Regions from separate parts of the Massilia pseudoviolaceinigra genome, predicted to be linked through region 4. Evidence: predicted binding sites of a transcription regulator. Region 4 holds the regulator's gene; each other region holds the start of a gene.
What was found. Region 4 encodes sigma-54, which starts transcription at its own class of promoters, with help from an activator protein. Its sites were predicted from a motif close to TGGCANGNAANCTGCTTT; they were not measured.
Positions count from the first base shown of each region.

Region 1 (3,624 bases), on a different contig from region 4:
CCGCGGTGCCGGAGGCGATATTGAGCCGCATGCCGATCGCCGCGCTGCGCGCGAACTGCAGCGCCGTGTTGACCTCGAAGAAGTGAAAATGCGAGCCGACCTGGATCGGCCGGTCGCCGCTGTTTGCCACCACCACGGTGCGGGTGGCGCGGCCGGCGTTGAGCTCAATGTCGCCGTCGGCCAGCAGGTATTCGCCAGGTATCATCGTCATCTGCGCTCTCAGGCAATGGGGTTGTGGACGGTCACGAGCTTGCTGCCGTCCGGGAAGGTCGCTTCGACCTGGATGTCGGGGATCATCTCGGCGATGCCGTCCATGACGTCGGCGCGGGTCAGGATGGCGGCGCCTTCGGACATCAGCTGCGCCACCGTCTTGCCGTCGCGCGCACCCTCCATGATGGCCGCGCTGATCAGCGCCACGGCTTCCGGATAATTGAGTTTGAGGCCGCGCGCCATGCGCCGTTCGGCCAGCAAGGCGGCGGTGAAGATCAGCAGTTTGTCTTTTTCGCGCGGAGTCAGGTCCATGGATCGTGTTCTCTTGTCTAGGTATTCCAGATGCGCGGCAGCGGCGCGGCGCGCCCGAGCAGGTGCGGGCGCAATAACTGCCACACGGAAAAAATGGCGCGGCGCGCGCTTTCGCTGTCGTTGCCCAGGTAGCGCGCGACGAACACCGATTTGACTTGGGTGATGCCAAGTGCCGGGTCGAGCGCGCGCATGGCGTCGATCAGGGCGCCGCCGGCCGGCTTGCCGACACCGACCAGGGTGGCGCAGACGCTGGCGCCGTTCAGCCCCAATGGACTGTGCATGGCGGCGCTGCCACCAATCAGCGCGCCCTGCTCCCACCACAGCAGCTTGCCGCCACGGCGAATCTGCGTGTGCTGGGTGATGGTGCCGTTATCGAAAGTTTCGCCCGAGGCGCGCCGGCCGAAGCACAGGATGTCGCAGCCGATGTAGCAGGCGTTCGCCGCCAGTTCCACCCGTTGTTCCAGCGCCACGTGGGCGCCGTTGAAGAAGATGGCTTCCTGCGGCATCCATTCGACCGCCGCGCCGGTGCCGGCCTCGATCAGCACATCCTGGCGCGAGATGTTGCCGTTGGCGCGATACCATTTGGCGGCGCCGGGTGACGTGAGAAAGGCGTGACTGGCGTCGCCCGCAGCCACGCCCACCGACAGCCGGTCGCCGCCCACCACGCCGCCGGGCGGGTGCACGACGATGGCGTGGCAGACGCGCGGACCTTCCGGATACAGCGGTTTTTGCACGCGCAGCGGCCCGCTGTGGACACGCTCGATCAGGCGCGTGGTGCCCGCATCGTCGGCGAAGCGCAGCCGCAGGCTGGCTTGCCATGCACTCTGGGTCGGATCGGTCTGGTGGCAATCTCGCATACCTGTCGAATGAGCAGGATGCGTGCCAGCGCGCGCGGCACGTTCACGGTGCGGCGCGCCCGCAACGGGTGATCAGGCGCACCGCGACGGCGCGCGTGCACCGGCTTGGTGCGTTCGACGCGTTTTCAGCGTGCAGCTAGAACTTCACGCCCATCGACACCGACAGCACATCGCGGTCGACCTGGGTGTTGTAGACGCCGCCCCACACCGGCAGGTACGCTACCTCGGCCACGTAGCGCTTCAGGTATTCCATCCGCAGGCCGATGTTCATCGTGCGGCGGCCCTCGCTGAGCACGAAGTCGTACGACCATCCCTTCACTTCATGCTGCAGCTGCGCCCAGGCGTGCAGGTTCAGCCCTTTGAGCACCTGCGCCATGCGCGCGTCCACCCGCACGCGATAGGCATGCGCGGTCGGGCTTACGTAGCCGTCGGCGCTGCACTGGCGGGCGGCGTCGCTGCTGGTGACCTGGCAAGCCCCGTTGACGGGACCATTGCCATACTGGTCGGCGCGGCCGTAGCGCCGCACTGTGGGATCGGGCAGCCCGGCGACATGCTTGACCACTACCTCGCCCAAGGTGCTGACGGCAATCCCTCCCAGCATGGGCCAGTCCTGCTGCACACCCGCCTGCAGCTGGAAGGTACGATAGCGGTCGTAGGTGTGATACAGCGCACCTGGGGCGAGCGCATCGACATCCTTGCGCAGCAAGGTGACGATCGCCGGATTGAGGAACGCCGGCAAGGTGTCTCCTGGCGGAAGCTGGATCGGCTGATTCGGACGGTAGGTCAGCTCCCCGAACAGGCTTCCATGCGCGCGCCGGTGCGCAAGCGTCAGCGATGTCATGCCGATGCCGCCCGGGTATTCGGTGAAGTAGCGCATATTCTTGCCATCCGGGTCGCCCGCGATCAGGCCCGTGCCGGTCCGCTGTGCCTTGCGCACGCCCGGCAGCGGGTTGCGGCTGGTGTAGCGCGCATGATACAGGCCCACATCCAGGGCCAGCGGAGCGGACTTCCAGGTCAGCGCGGCGCCGTACTGGCGCTCGTCGACCGGATCGGGATTATCCATGCGCTTGACGAAAGCGCCGCGCGCCAGGCGTACCCGGTCGCTGACGGGCATCGGTCCGGCAAAGGCCTGGTTGCAGCCTTGCGCAACGTAGTCGGTGGTGGCCCAGAAGGTGCCGCACAAATCCATCGCCGATGGCCGGAAGCGGAACTGGTAAAAACCCTCGATCCCGACACCGCTGGGCGCCTCCACGCGCGCGAACAGCATGGGCGCGGGCACCAGGGATTCCTGCGGCACGGCGTCGGCGCGCCGGCGCGCAGGGAAGTCGACCGCGTTAATGGCGGACAGGCCGCCCGGAAAACCGCCGCGCTCCCCCCACGCCAGCGATTGCTGCCCCAGGCGCGCGAGCATGCGCGCGCCATCGGCCTGCGCACTGTGCTGGACGAAAACGTCGCCTAGCGCGACGCCCGAAAAACGCGACAGGCGCGCGCCGCCGGCGTCGTCGAGCGGCCTCCCGGCGGCGTAGCCATTGATGCTGTTGCCCCAAGCGCGCTCATGGTCGCTCAGGGCGAAATCGTGCCAGGCCTTCACGCGCACCAACGCACTGAAACCGCCCTCGCCGGCCGTCAGGTCGATATAGCCCTTGAGCGTGCGCGAGACGGCATCCCCACGCCGGAAGTTCAGGTTGGCGTCATCGCTGTTCTGGCCCGCGCTGGCAACCCCGGACAGACCCACGGCCGCCGCGTTATACGGAACCAGCATGTGCGGCGCCGATGCCTCGGTGCGAAAGCTCGCGCCGAAGCCGAGCCGCCCGCTGACATTGGTTTCCAGCGCGTACGCCGGCGTTCCCGCCAGGGCGGCAAGTGTGAAAGCGGCGTGAAAGTGCCGACGCCTGGGTCGATGCATGTGAAAGCCTGTCATAAGTTGCACGAAGGCGTCGCGCCGGCTAAAGATCCGCCGGCACGCGCCACTCTATTTACTTTTGGTTACAAGCTCAATTTAACACGGTGATTGGCGCTTGTCACGGTGCTCAGGTACCCCATACATCGGCTTCGGTAAAGCCCAGTTCCGCGAAATCCGGCGCCCGGTCTTCGCTCTCGCCACGGCTGTAGAATTCGTCGAGCTGCGGGGGCTCGACGCTGGTCCCGGCGAGCATCGCGTGCACCTGCCCACGGTGGTGGATCTGGTGCTGGAACAGGTGCGCCAGCAGGCGCGCGGGCGTGTCGAGTTTGAGCCCGTCGTCGC
Region 1 covers NZ_JAVCWL010000029.1:35,119-38,742, reverse strand. The annotation lists gene RBA40_RS24605 (urease subunit beta) at 1-205, opposite strand, end outside; gene RBA40_RS24600 (urease subunit gamma) at 220-522, opposite strand; gene RBA40_RS24595 (urease accessory protein UreD) at 540-1,379, opposite strand; gene RBA40_RS24590 (DUF1302 domain-containing protein) at 1,516-3,285, opposite strand; gene RBA40_RS24585 (DinB family protein) at 3,410-3,624, opposite strand, start outside.
Region 1: a site for sigma-54 is predicted at 1,390-1,407, ahead of RBA40_RS24595 (urease accessory protein UreD). Genes of this name have one in related genera too.

Region 2 (3,624 bases), on a different contig from region 4:
GATCGTGCACGTGATACCAGTTTTTCCCTCATTGGCCGCCTCGACGCTGAGTGTGCAGTTGGCTGTTTCCGGTGTGCTGAACCGGGTGGCCTGCATGGTTTTGGCGGCATCCATGGTGGGCGTCATGACAATTTCGGCATCGATGCCGATCTTGCCGCCGCCCGCTTCGGCGACGGCCGCGCCTACTTTCGCCTTGGCGACATAATCCTGGTACATCGGCAGGGCGATGGCCGCGAGGATGGCGAGAATGGCGACGACGATCATCAGCTCGATCAGGGTGAAGCCGCGTTGCGGAAGACAATGGACCCATTTTATTGATTTCATGTTGCTGCTCCAATGAAGTTAAATGCATTGAGATACGGCGCGGCCGTCGCCATGGGCGAACGGAAGCACCAGCAGTGAAACAAGGGATTGCGTTTGAGCGAGAACTTGCTCAGGGAAAGCTACCTGCGAAGCGATACTCGACAGGCGAACCTGTTCGACCGGCGGCGGGGCCAGGTAGTTCAGCAATAAGCGAGGGAATTTGATGCGAACGGCCCGGAGCCGGGCGGCGAAAACTGAGGACGGAGGCTAAGCAACGCAGCCCAGTGCTTGCCGGATGGCGCACTGGGCTTCATTAAGTGATCACTTACATCACGGCGGGCACGACGGGGTGGTATGCGCGACAGCGATGCCGATGGCTTTACAGGTCCAGTTGCCGGTCGTGGCACGCGACCAGGTGACGGTTTTCCCCGTCACAGACGCGGGACCGCCTTTGATCGTGCAACTGATGGCGACAGCCCCGGCGGCAGCGGCCGTGGTGGTGATCGTGCAATTGATCGATTCAGCCTGCATTTTGGTGGCCTGCATGGTAGCGGCGGCAGTCATATTGGGGATAAGCATGACCTCGCTATCGATCCCGGTTCTGCCGCCGGCGGATTCTTCCACCGCCGCGCTCACCTTGGACTTGGCCACGTAATCCTGGTACGCCGGAAGGGCTACCGCTGCCAGCACGCCAATGATGGCGACAACGATCATCAGTTCGATCAGCGTGAAGCCGGCCTGGGCCGAATTTGCATTGGAATGGTGTGATTTCATCGTGCCATCTGGATAAGAAGTTGCATACGTCCGCGCTGGGAGAACCGTTGACAGGACCGTCATGAATTTTGAGGAGAGGAAAACTGGAAACGCGCGGTCGGGGTATTGGTAGGTCGTTATTGCAACATCCGGTCGGTTCGGCTGTGTACCGCAGGGCCGAAGGAGAAGCACTTATGATAAGGCCTCTTACGGGAAGTCCCGGAAGAGGCCTGAAACTTGTCATCGTATGTCTATCACGTCAATAGAAACCTAAACAAGCTTTGGACATGCCCCACAGCAAGATGCTGTCGGGGCTATGTCAGATTATTGGCACTCTTTTGGTTTGTATTTTGCGTCAGCATTGCTGGAGCAGGTCCAAGCGCCGGTATCTGCACGGGTCCAGGTAACGGTTTTGCCCAGAACAGCAGTGTTACCCAGCAAGGTGCAGGTAATCGTGCCGGCGCCGGTTACAGCAACGTTCGCAGCAATCCCGGAGCAACGCGTGGTAACAGGGAGCAGACCGATTTCAGCAGGGCCAGCAACAGCGTCGCCGCCTGCCAGTTTGGTCTCGACGTTCACTTTACCTGGGGTGATTTCAGCCAGGCCAGCACCAACTTGCGACTTAGCAACATAGTCCTGATATGCTGGCAGTGCAACTGCAGCCAGGATACCGATAATCGCAACAACGATCATCAGTTCGATCAGGGTAAAACCGGCTTGTGCCTTCTTCATCATTTTCATCGATTTCATTTTACTACTCCTAGTTGGGATTAATTCGGAACTTGTGAACCGCACTTGGGTATATGCAAGCGCCGTGCCAGCTTCATTTTCTGGCACAACATCCGTGTATCCCCGCTGTAGCGATGTAAATTTGACAATTTCTGGCGTATCACTGACAGGTTTTGGCAACCTGGTATGCCGTTTTTTGTCATATGGCATGTTTTGAGCATATTTTGAGCAAAAAATTGCCAGCCTACGTGTGCCTGACCTGCTCAACGCTAGCATGCGCTGCCTTCCCTGTACCTGGTCCTTCGCTCTAGTCCAATGAAAAATTACCGAGCAGCGATTCCTGTCTGCGGCGTGAACCAGCGGTTTCAGCACAAGGCAAACAGAATTGACTTGGCGGGACGCGGGACAGAACAGTAAGCCGGAAGATGCGTTCAACTGCGGGAGGGGCGGCGCCAGAGAAGGCGGCATGCCTGAGTCAGCGAGAAGCGCCCGAAGTTTGAGATGGGGTCGGGGTTGGCAGAGACGGCAGGACAAGCAAACGAGGTCGGTACGAGAAGTGTCGGTGCCGCCCTTCGTACGGCGGATGGTCAGTGCCAGGAACGTGCATCACGCTGTTGCGCGCCCGGCGGTCAGTGAGTCAGACGGCCCGGCGCGCTTCGTATCATTGCGAATTGCAAGTGCTTATCATGAAGGAGAAGGTCGGCTAAGGGATGCAACAACGACGCCACCAATGCAAAAGCCCCCTGGATCAGGGGGCTTGGCTGTTCAAACGCGAATCACGTACATCCTTTTGGCTTGACATTGGCATTGAGCGTGGAGCTGCACGTCCAGATATTTCCACCCGCACCGCCGGTCGGGGTTCGGGTCAAGGTGATCAGAAACCCCGCAACTTGCGTGTTGCCTTTTAATGCGCACTCAAGCGTCGTGGCACCGGAGGGATCGAGCGAAACGGTAACGGTGCAACGTTGCGTATTCGTATGCATCCCTATATCCTCCGGCACCGAAATGGTGGTGTCAACGCCCTCCGCCATTTTCGCTTCCACGATGACCTTTCCGGCGGAGACTTCTGCCAGACCCGTCATCGCTTGCGACCTTGCAATGTAGTTCTGATACGCCGGCAGCGCAACGCTGGCCAGAATGCCGATAATGGCTACCACAATCATCAGTTCGATCAGCGTAAAGCCGGCCTGAACGCGATTGCGCATGTTCGTCGATTTCATATTATTCCCTCATTGCAGACAAAATTGCCTTGCATAAACCATTCTGAGAACATTGCAATCGCCGTGCCAGCGCTTTTCGCAGTTTTTGGCGTGTCGCTACCCTGATTGTGCAAGAAAGTGTCAGCCTGTGCTGCCGGGAATACAAAAATTGTCAGCTGGGTGCGACACTTTTTGCCACATTGCAACTTCAGGCATGAGGGAAATGGATAAGGTGGCTACTCCGGTGTCAGGCAAAACACCATGTCGGCCCCGGCCAGCTCGATTGCGTCGCCGTGCTGCAGCCGGCGCGCAGTCTTGCCCGGCGCCACGCCATTGATCAGAGGTGCCACGCTGCCGTCCACATGGGCCAGATAATACGCGCCGTTCTGGCGCGTGATCGCCACCACCTGCACGCCCGGCTTGCCCAGGGTCGACAGCGGCTTGGTCAGCACCAGACGCTTGCCGGCATTCGGTCCGGTTTTTACCTCGATCGATGCGACCATGGATACCTCCACGGCATGCGCTTCGGGTGCCGCGCGCCGCGGCCCGGCCATGAATTCGAGCTGGAAGCGCGCCACGACGATGGTGTCGTGATCTTCCAGCATGTGCTTGGCCACGCGCCTGCCGTTGACATAGGTGC
Region 2 covers NZ_JAVCWL010000056.1:3,847-7,470, reverse strand. The annotation lists gene RBA40_RS32095 (pilin) at 1-264, opposite strand, end outside; gene RBA40_RS32090 (pilin) at 634-1,077, opposite strand; gene RBA40_RS32085 (pilin) at 1,381-1,806, opposite strand; gene RBA40_RS32080 (pilin) at 2,562-3,005, opposite strand; gene RBA40_RS32075 (FHA domain-containing protein) at 3,221-3,624, opposite strand, start outside.
Region 2: a site for sigma-54 is predicted at 1,859-1,876, ahead of RBA40_RS32085 (pilin). Genes of this name have one in related genera too.

Region 3 (3,624 bases), on a different contig from region 4:
CGTTGCGGCGGTCTTCGATGGCGCGGTTCTTGTCGAAGGCGTCGGGATCGAACCCGCCGCATTCGACCGCCAGCGAATGGTCGACCACGAGCTGGGTCGGCACCACCGGGTTGACCAGGGCCGGATCACCGCCCTGCAGGGCAATCGCGTCGCGCAGGCCGGCCAGGTCGACCAGCGCGGTCTGGCCGAGGATGTCGTGGCAGACCACGCGCGCCGGAAACCACGGGAAGTCAAGGTCGCGCTTGCGCTCGATCAGTTGACCCAGCGAAGCGTTCAAGGTCGCGGGGTCGCAACGGCGCACCAGGTTTTCAGCCAGCACGCGCGAGGTGTACGGCAGCTTGTCGTAGGCGCCGGGCTCGATGGCGTCGACCGCGGCGCGCGCGTCGAAGAAATCGAGTTTGGTGCCCGGCAGGTTCTTGCGGTGATTCGTGTTCATATCAGATCCTTACTTGCGGTCGGCCAGCGGCACGAACGTCAGGTCGTCCGGGCCGACGTAGTTGGCGCTCGGGCGGATGATCTTGTTGTCGATGCGCTGCTCGATCACGTGAGCGGCCCAGCCGGAGGTGCGCGAAATGACGAACAGCGGCGTGAACATCGCGGTCGGCACGCCCATCATGTGGTACGACACGGCGGAGAACCAGTCCAGGTTCGGAAACATCTTCTTGACTTCCCACATGACGGTTTCCAGTCGCTCGGCGATGTCGAACATCTTGGTCGAACCGGCGCTTTCGGACAGCGAGCGCGCCACTTCCTTGATGACTTTATTGCGCGGGTCGGACACGGTGTAGACCGGGTGGCCGAAGCCGATCACGACTTCCTTGTTGGCGACGCGGTTGCGGATGTCGGCTTCGGCTTCGTCCGGGTTCTCGTAGCGCTTCTGGATATCGAGCGCGACTTCGTTGGCGCCGCCGTGTTTCGGACCGCGCAGCGCGCCGATCGCGCCGGTAATGGCCGAATGGATGTCGGAACCGGTGCCGGCGATCACGCGCGCGGTGAAGGTGGAGGCATTGAACTCGTGCTCCGCGTACAAGATCAGCGAGGTGTGCATCGCCTTGACCCACGCCTCTGGCGGCTTGACGCCGTGCAGCAGGTGCAGGAAGTGGCCGCCGATCGAGTCGTCGTCGGTTTCGGTTTCGATGCGGCGGCCGTTGTGGCTGAAGTGGTACCAGTACAGCAGCATCGAGCCGAAGGAAGCCATCAGACGGTCGGCGATCGAGCGCGCGCCGGACACGTTATGGTCGTCTTTTTCCGGCAGTACGCAGCCGAGGGTGGACACGCCGGTGCGCATCACGTCCATCGGATGGCTCGACGCCGGCAGCGCTTCGAGCGCGCTCTTGACCGCCTGCGGCAGGCCGCGCATCGACTTCAGGTGCGCCTTGTAGCCACGCAGTTCGCCGTCGTTCGGCAGTTTGCCGTGCACCAGCAGGTAGGCGATTTCTTCGAATTCGCAGCTGTCGGCGACGTCGAGGATGTCGTAGCCGCGGTAGTGCAGGTCGTTGCCGGTCTTGCCGACCGAGCACAGTGCGGTATTTCCGGCGGTGACGCCGGACAGCGCGACCGATTTTTTCGGCTTGAATGGAACGGCTTCGGCCGGGGTAGTGATGTCAGTCATGTGAACTCCGCGATTCTTCTTAATTAGTGTGATTACTTTTCTTTACCCTGGGCGAACAGCGAGTCGAGCTTTTGCTCGTACTCGTGGTAGCCAAGGTAGTCGTACAGCTCCATGCGGCTTTGCATGGTCGGGACGACGTTTTTCTGGGTGCCTTCGGCGCGCAGCGTCTTGTAGAAATTCAGGGCCGCCGCGTTCATGGCGCGGTAGGCGCCGCAGCAGTACAGGGCGATATCGACCTTGGCCGAGCGCAGTTCGTCAAGCGTGAACAGCGGGGTCGCGCCGAATTCGGTCAGGTTGGCGAGAATCGGCACCTTGACCGCGTCGCGCACCTGGCTGTACATCTCCAGTTTGGTGATCGCTTCCGGGAAGATCATGTCGGCGCCGGCTTCGACGTAGGCGCAGGCGCGATCGATGGCGGCGTTCAGGCCTTCGACGGCCAGCGAATCGGTGCGCGCCATGATGACGAAGCTTTCGTCATGGCGGGCGTCCACGGCGGCCTTGATGCGGTCGACCATTTCTTCCTTGCTGACGATCTCCTTGCCCGGGCGGTGGCCGCAGCGCTTGGCCGAAACCTGGTCTTCCATGTGCACCGCTGCCACGTCGGCGCGGATCATGTGGCGGATCGTGCGCGCGATGTTGAAGGCGCCGCCCCAGCCGGTGTCGATATCGACCATCAGCGGCAGGCCGCAGGTGTCGGTGATGCGCTGGGCATCGGTGATCACGTCGTCCATGGTGCTGATGCCGAGGTCCGGCATGCCGAGCGAGTTGGCGGCCACGCCGCCGCCGGACAGGTACACGGCCTTGTAGCCGGTTTGTTCGGCCATGCGCGCGGTGTAGGCGGTGATGGTGCCGACAACCTGCAATGGCGACTCTTCCTGGACTGCGCGGCGGAACATCGCGCCTCGTGATTCTCTCATTACGTTTCTCCTGGGGATGATGCGTTAAACAGACGACCCTGACACCATTGCAAGCGGCGTGCCACCCATGTTGCAGGCCTACGAACAGTGAGGGAATGCCGGAAACGGCTTTACATTCAATAGCTTGCGCTAAATCAAAACGAGCCGATCGGAAATAGTGCTGGATTAGCATGTTTCACTTGTGTTTCATCGTGAAACATCGAAACACGACTGCGGTACAATTGAAACATGCCCTATTCTTCCCGCACTGCTGGCGACGCCCACGACAAACCGGTCATCTGGACCGTTTCGGTATCGCGCCTGTCCGACCTTTTCCGCGACATTACGCTCGAATACGACCATCTTGCGGCGATCGAGCCGGTCAACCTTGGCTTCGACGACGCCGCCCGCCATATCCGCGAGCGCATGGCCAATGAACGCTGCGACGTGGTGATCGCGGCCGGCTCGAACGCGGCTTACCTGAAAGGCCGCGTGTCGGTGCCGGTGGTGATCGCCAAGGCCAGCGGCTTCGACATGATGCAGGCGCTGGCGCGCGCGCGCCGCGTATCGGCCCTCATCGGCGTCATCACCTACCAGCAGCAGCTGCCCGAACTGGCCGAATTCGCCGGCACGTTCGGCTTTTCCATCGCGCAGCGCACCTACGTCACCGAAGAAGACGCGCGCGCCCAGATCAACGACCTGAAAGCGGCCGGGATCGAGGCGATCGTCGGCGCGGGCCTGATCACCGACCTGGCCGAAGAAGCGGGACTGACCGGCGTCTTCGTGTACTCGGCCGCGTCGATCCGCCAGGCCTTCGACGATGCGCTGGAACTGGCGCGCCTGACCCAGCTCGAATCGAACAGCGGCCGGCGTGCGGTGGTCGCCGACACCTTGCGCACGCGGCATGGACTGAACGATCTGCGCGGCGAGTCGCAAGCGATGGAGACCTTACGCCAGGCGGTGGTCCTGTATGCGCGCTCGCCCGCCACGGTGCTGATCGAGGGCGAAACCGGCACCGGCAAGGAGCTGGTGGCGCAGGCGATTCACCGCGAAAGCCCGCGCAGCCTGGGTGCAAACCGGCCGTTCGTGGCCATCAACTGCGGCGCGGTGGCCGAG
Region 3 covers NZ_JAVCWL010000003.1:168,584-172,207, reverse strand. The annotation lists gene acnD (Fe/S-dependent 2-methylisocitrate dehydratase AcnD) at 1-436, opposite strand, end outside; gene prpC (bifunctional 2-methylcitrate synthase/citrate synthase) at 446-1,612, opposite strand; gene prpB (methylisocitrate lyase) at 1,645-2,529, opposite strand; gene prpR (propionate catabolism operon regulatory protein PrpR) at 2,758-3,624, shown strand, end outside.
Region 3: a site for sigma-54 is predicted at 2,576-2,593, ahead of prpB (methylisocitrate lyase). Genes of this name have one in related genera too.

Region 4 (3,624 bases):
TATCCTCGTAATACCGGCAGGATCGGAAAGTAGCAGGTGTGTAGACTAATATATATAAGACAACGGTCTTCACCTACAATCGCTTCCCCGCCCCTTTCCCGAATACCGATATGTTCAAGCGATCCGCCTTTACCTCCCTGCTGCGCCTGGCCCTGGCCGGCGCCCTGTGCAACGCCGCGCCGGCCTTTGCCGCCCTCAGTTTCGACCTGAGCGTGGCCACCAAATACGCGGTGGCGTCGCACGGCAACAACCCGCCGCCGGACGAGATCAAGCAGTACAAGGTGGTCCTGGGCGAACACTATCTGTCGGTGAGCAGCGCGAGCGAATCGACGATCTACGACCTGGCAACGCGGCGCCGCTACCAGATCGACCTGGCCAATCGTCGCTATGTCGACTACTCGCTGTTCGACGAAGCCGGCTTTCGCGTCCAGGAACTGAAGAACCGGTCGGTGCTGAACCGGGCGCTAAGCGTGGCCAAGGTCGACGTGCCGGCGTTCGACCCGGTCTTCGACGAACATGAGCTCTCGGTCGCGTCGGCGGTGCGCAAGCTGTCCGAATCGACCGAGGCTGGGGCCACCGTGCTGGCGGTCGACGGCAATCCGCTGGCGCGCATTCCGGCCGGCGGCACCAGCATCGGTGCCGGCGACGCGGCCAAGTTCGAGCGCATGATGCGCTACCGTTTCGGCGGCCACCCGCTGGTGCTGGCGCGCCTGGCGAGCGAAAAGCGCGTGCCGGCCGGCTTTGTGATGCATCACAAGCAGGTCGGCCACAGCCAGACGCGCACCTACACGGTCAGCGCGCTCAAGCAAAGCGCCCCCGCCAGCTACGACCTCAAGCCGTACAAGCCACGGGCGGCAGCGGCTGACGAACTCGATCAGCTGCTCGACAAGGCGCAGGCGAATGCCGCCCCGCCAACGGCGGCAGCCAGGCAAGCCTTCGAGACCGAGATCGCGCAAGCGTTCGCCGACAAGCGTGCATTCGACGCCATGCTCGGCATGTCCGAATTGGCGTTTGTCGGCGGCGAACAGATGAAAATGCCGACCCCGGAGCAGAAGGTGCTGCTCAACGCCGACCCGCAAGTGCGCGCGTTCGCGGCGGCGATACGGCCCAAGGGGAAGGCGGAGATGGAGGCGGCGCTCGCCAAGCTGCAGGAACTGCGCAAGCTCACCACACACAAGCAGCACATGCTGGCGCTGTTTGAAGCAAATTGGCGCGCCAAGCTGGGCGACGTGCGCGGCGCGCTCCCGCTGTACGCCAGCGTGTTGCGCGCCAATCCGGCGCTGGCCGGGGCCTACAAGGATATGGGCGATGCGCTGTTCCTGAGCTACGACATGCCGCGCGCCTGGCGCAGCTGGGATGCGGGCCGGCGCATGGCGCCGGGGCTGGAACAGTTCAAGGCGGTGAACCAGTACGAGCAGGTGCTGCTGCGCGAGCACCCGGAGTTTTTCTAGGCGCCGCGCAGCCCTGGGCAGGCTAGAGGCACTTGCGCAGGGCGACCGGCGGAATCTTGAGCGCTTCGCGGTACTTGGCGACCGTGCGGCGCGCGATCACCATGCCCTGCTCGCCCAGCATGTCGGCGATCTTGCTGTCCGACAGAGGGCTCTTGGGATCCTCGGCGCTGGTCAGCTGCACGATCAGCGCGCGGATCGCCGTCGATGACGCTTCGCCGCCCGCTTCGGTAGCCACGTGGCTGCCGAAAAAATATTTGAGCTCGAACATGCCGTGCGGCGTCATCATGTACTTTTGCGTGGTCACGCGCGAGATCGTACTTTCGTGCAGGCCGAGCGTGTCGGCGATCTCACGCAGCACCAGCGGGCGCATCGCCACCGCACCGTGCGAGAAGAAATTGCGCTGGCGTTCGACAATCGCTTCGGCCACCCGCAAGATGGTATCGAAACGCTGGCGCATGTTCTTGATCAGCCACTTGGCTTCCTGCAGCTGCGCGCCCATCTGCCCTTCACCCTTGCCTTGCTTGAGCAGCGCGGCGTACATGCTGTTCACGCGCAGGCGCGGCATGACATCGTTATTGAGCATCACCGACCAGCCGTTTTTCGCCTTGCGCACGATCACGTCCGGCACCACGTAGTCCGACACGTCCGACGCGAACTCCGCGCCCGGATGCGGATTGCATTGGCGGATCACGGTCTGCGCCTCGCGCAAGTCCTCATCGTCGCAGTCGAGCGCCTTTTTCAGCTTGTTGAATTCACGCTGCGCGAACCAGGTCAGGTGGTTTTCCACAATCGTCAGCGCCATGCGCCGCGTGACCAGCGCCACGCCCGGCATGCGCCGGATCTGCAGCGCCAGGCATTCGGACGCATTGCGCGCCCCCACCCCAACCGGATCGAAACTTTGCAGCAGCGCCAGTGCGGTGCGCAGTTCTTCGATCTCGATCTCCAGCTCGGGCGGCATGCGCTCGTGGATTTCTTCCAGCGTTTCGGTCAGGTAGCCGTTGTCGTCGATGGCGTCGACGATCAGTTCGACCAGCGCGCGGTCGCGCGCCTCCAGCACGGTCACGCGCATCTGCTCCATCAGGTGCTCGCGCAAGGTGGTGGCGGAGGCTTCCAGCTGCGGGCGCGAATCCTCGTCGTCGGACGTCTTGGCGCGACCGAGGTCGCCCCACTCGCCATCGTTGTCGCTGCTGGCCGGGCTGTCCGTCTCGCCGCCTTCGAAGCCCTCGCCTTCGCTTGGTGCCGGCGCGTCCTGGGCACCCGGCTCGGGCGCCGCTTCGGTCGGGGTCGACGTGCTGCTGATGGCGCCATCGCCCAGCAGGCGCACCGAGTGATCGAGCGGGTCGTCGAGCCGTTCGAGCAGCGGATTGTCGCTCAGCAGCTGCTCCAGCTCCTGGTGCAGTTCCAGGGTCGACAACTGCAGCAGCCGGATCGACTGCTGCAGCTGGGGCGTGAGGGCGAGGTGCTGTGAGGTACGTAGTTGAAGGGACTGTTTCATGCCTACATCCGGAAGTGTTCGCCCAGGTAGACCCGGCGCACGGATTCATCGGCGATGATGTCGTCGGGTCGACCGGAGGCGAGCACCGCACCCTGGTTGATGATGTAGGCACGGTCGCAGATGCCCAGCGTTTCGCGCACGTTGTGGTCGGTGATCAGGACCCCGATGCCGCGCTGCTTGAGGAAGCGCACGATGCGCTGGATCTCGATGACCGCAATCGGGTCGACCCCGGCGAACGGTTCGTCGAGCAGCACGAAGCGCGGATTGGTCGCCAGCGCGCGCGCGATCTCGACCCGGCGCCGCTCGCCGCCCGACAGCGACATGGCCTGGTTCTCGCGCAGTTTTTCAATTTGCAGGTCGGCCAGCAGGGTGTCGAGGCGCTCGTTGATCTGGGCCTTGGTCAGCGCCTTGCCATCGACCTTCTGCAGTTCCAGCACGGCGCGGATGTTTTCTTCCACCGTCAGCTTGCGGAACACCGACGCTTCCTGTGGCAGATACGACAGGCCGAGCGCGGCGCGGCGGTGAATCGGCAGGCTCGAAATATCGACTCCGCTGATATCGATCGTGCCCGCGTCCGACGGCACCAGGCCGACGATCATGTAGAACGAGGTGGTCTTGCCGGCGCCGTTGGGTCCGAGCAGGCCGACCACTTCGCCGCAATCGACCTGCAGCGACACA
Region 4 covers NZ_JAVCWL010000005.1:65,671-69,294, reverse strand. The annotation lists gene RBA40_RS06510 (hypothetical protein) at 111-1,451, shown strand; gene RBA40_RS06505 (RNA polymerase factor sigma-54) at 1,474-2,946, opposite strand; gene lptB (LPS export ABC transporter ATP-binding protein) at 2,949-3,624, opposite strand, start outside.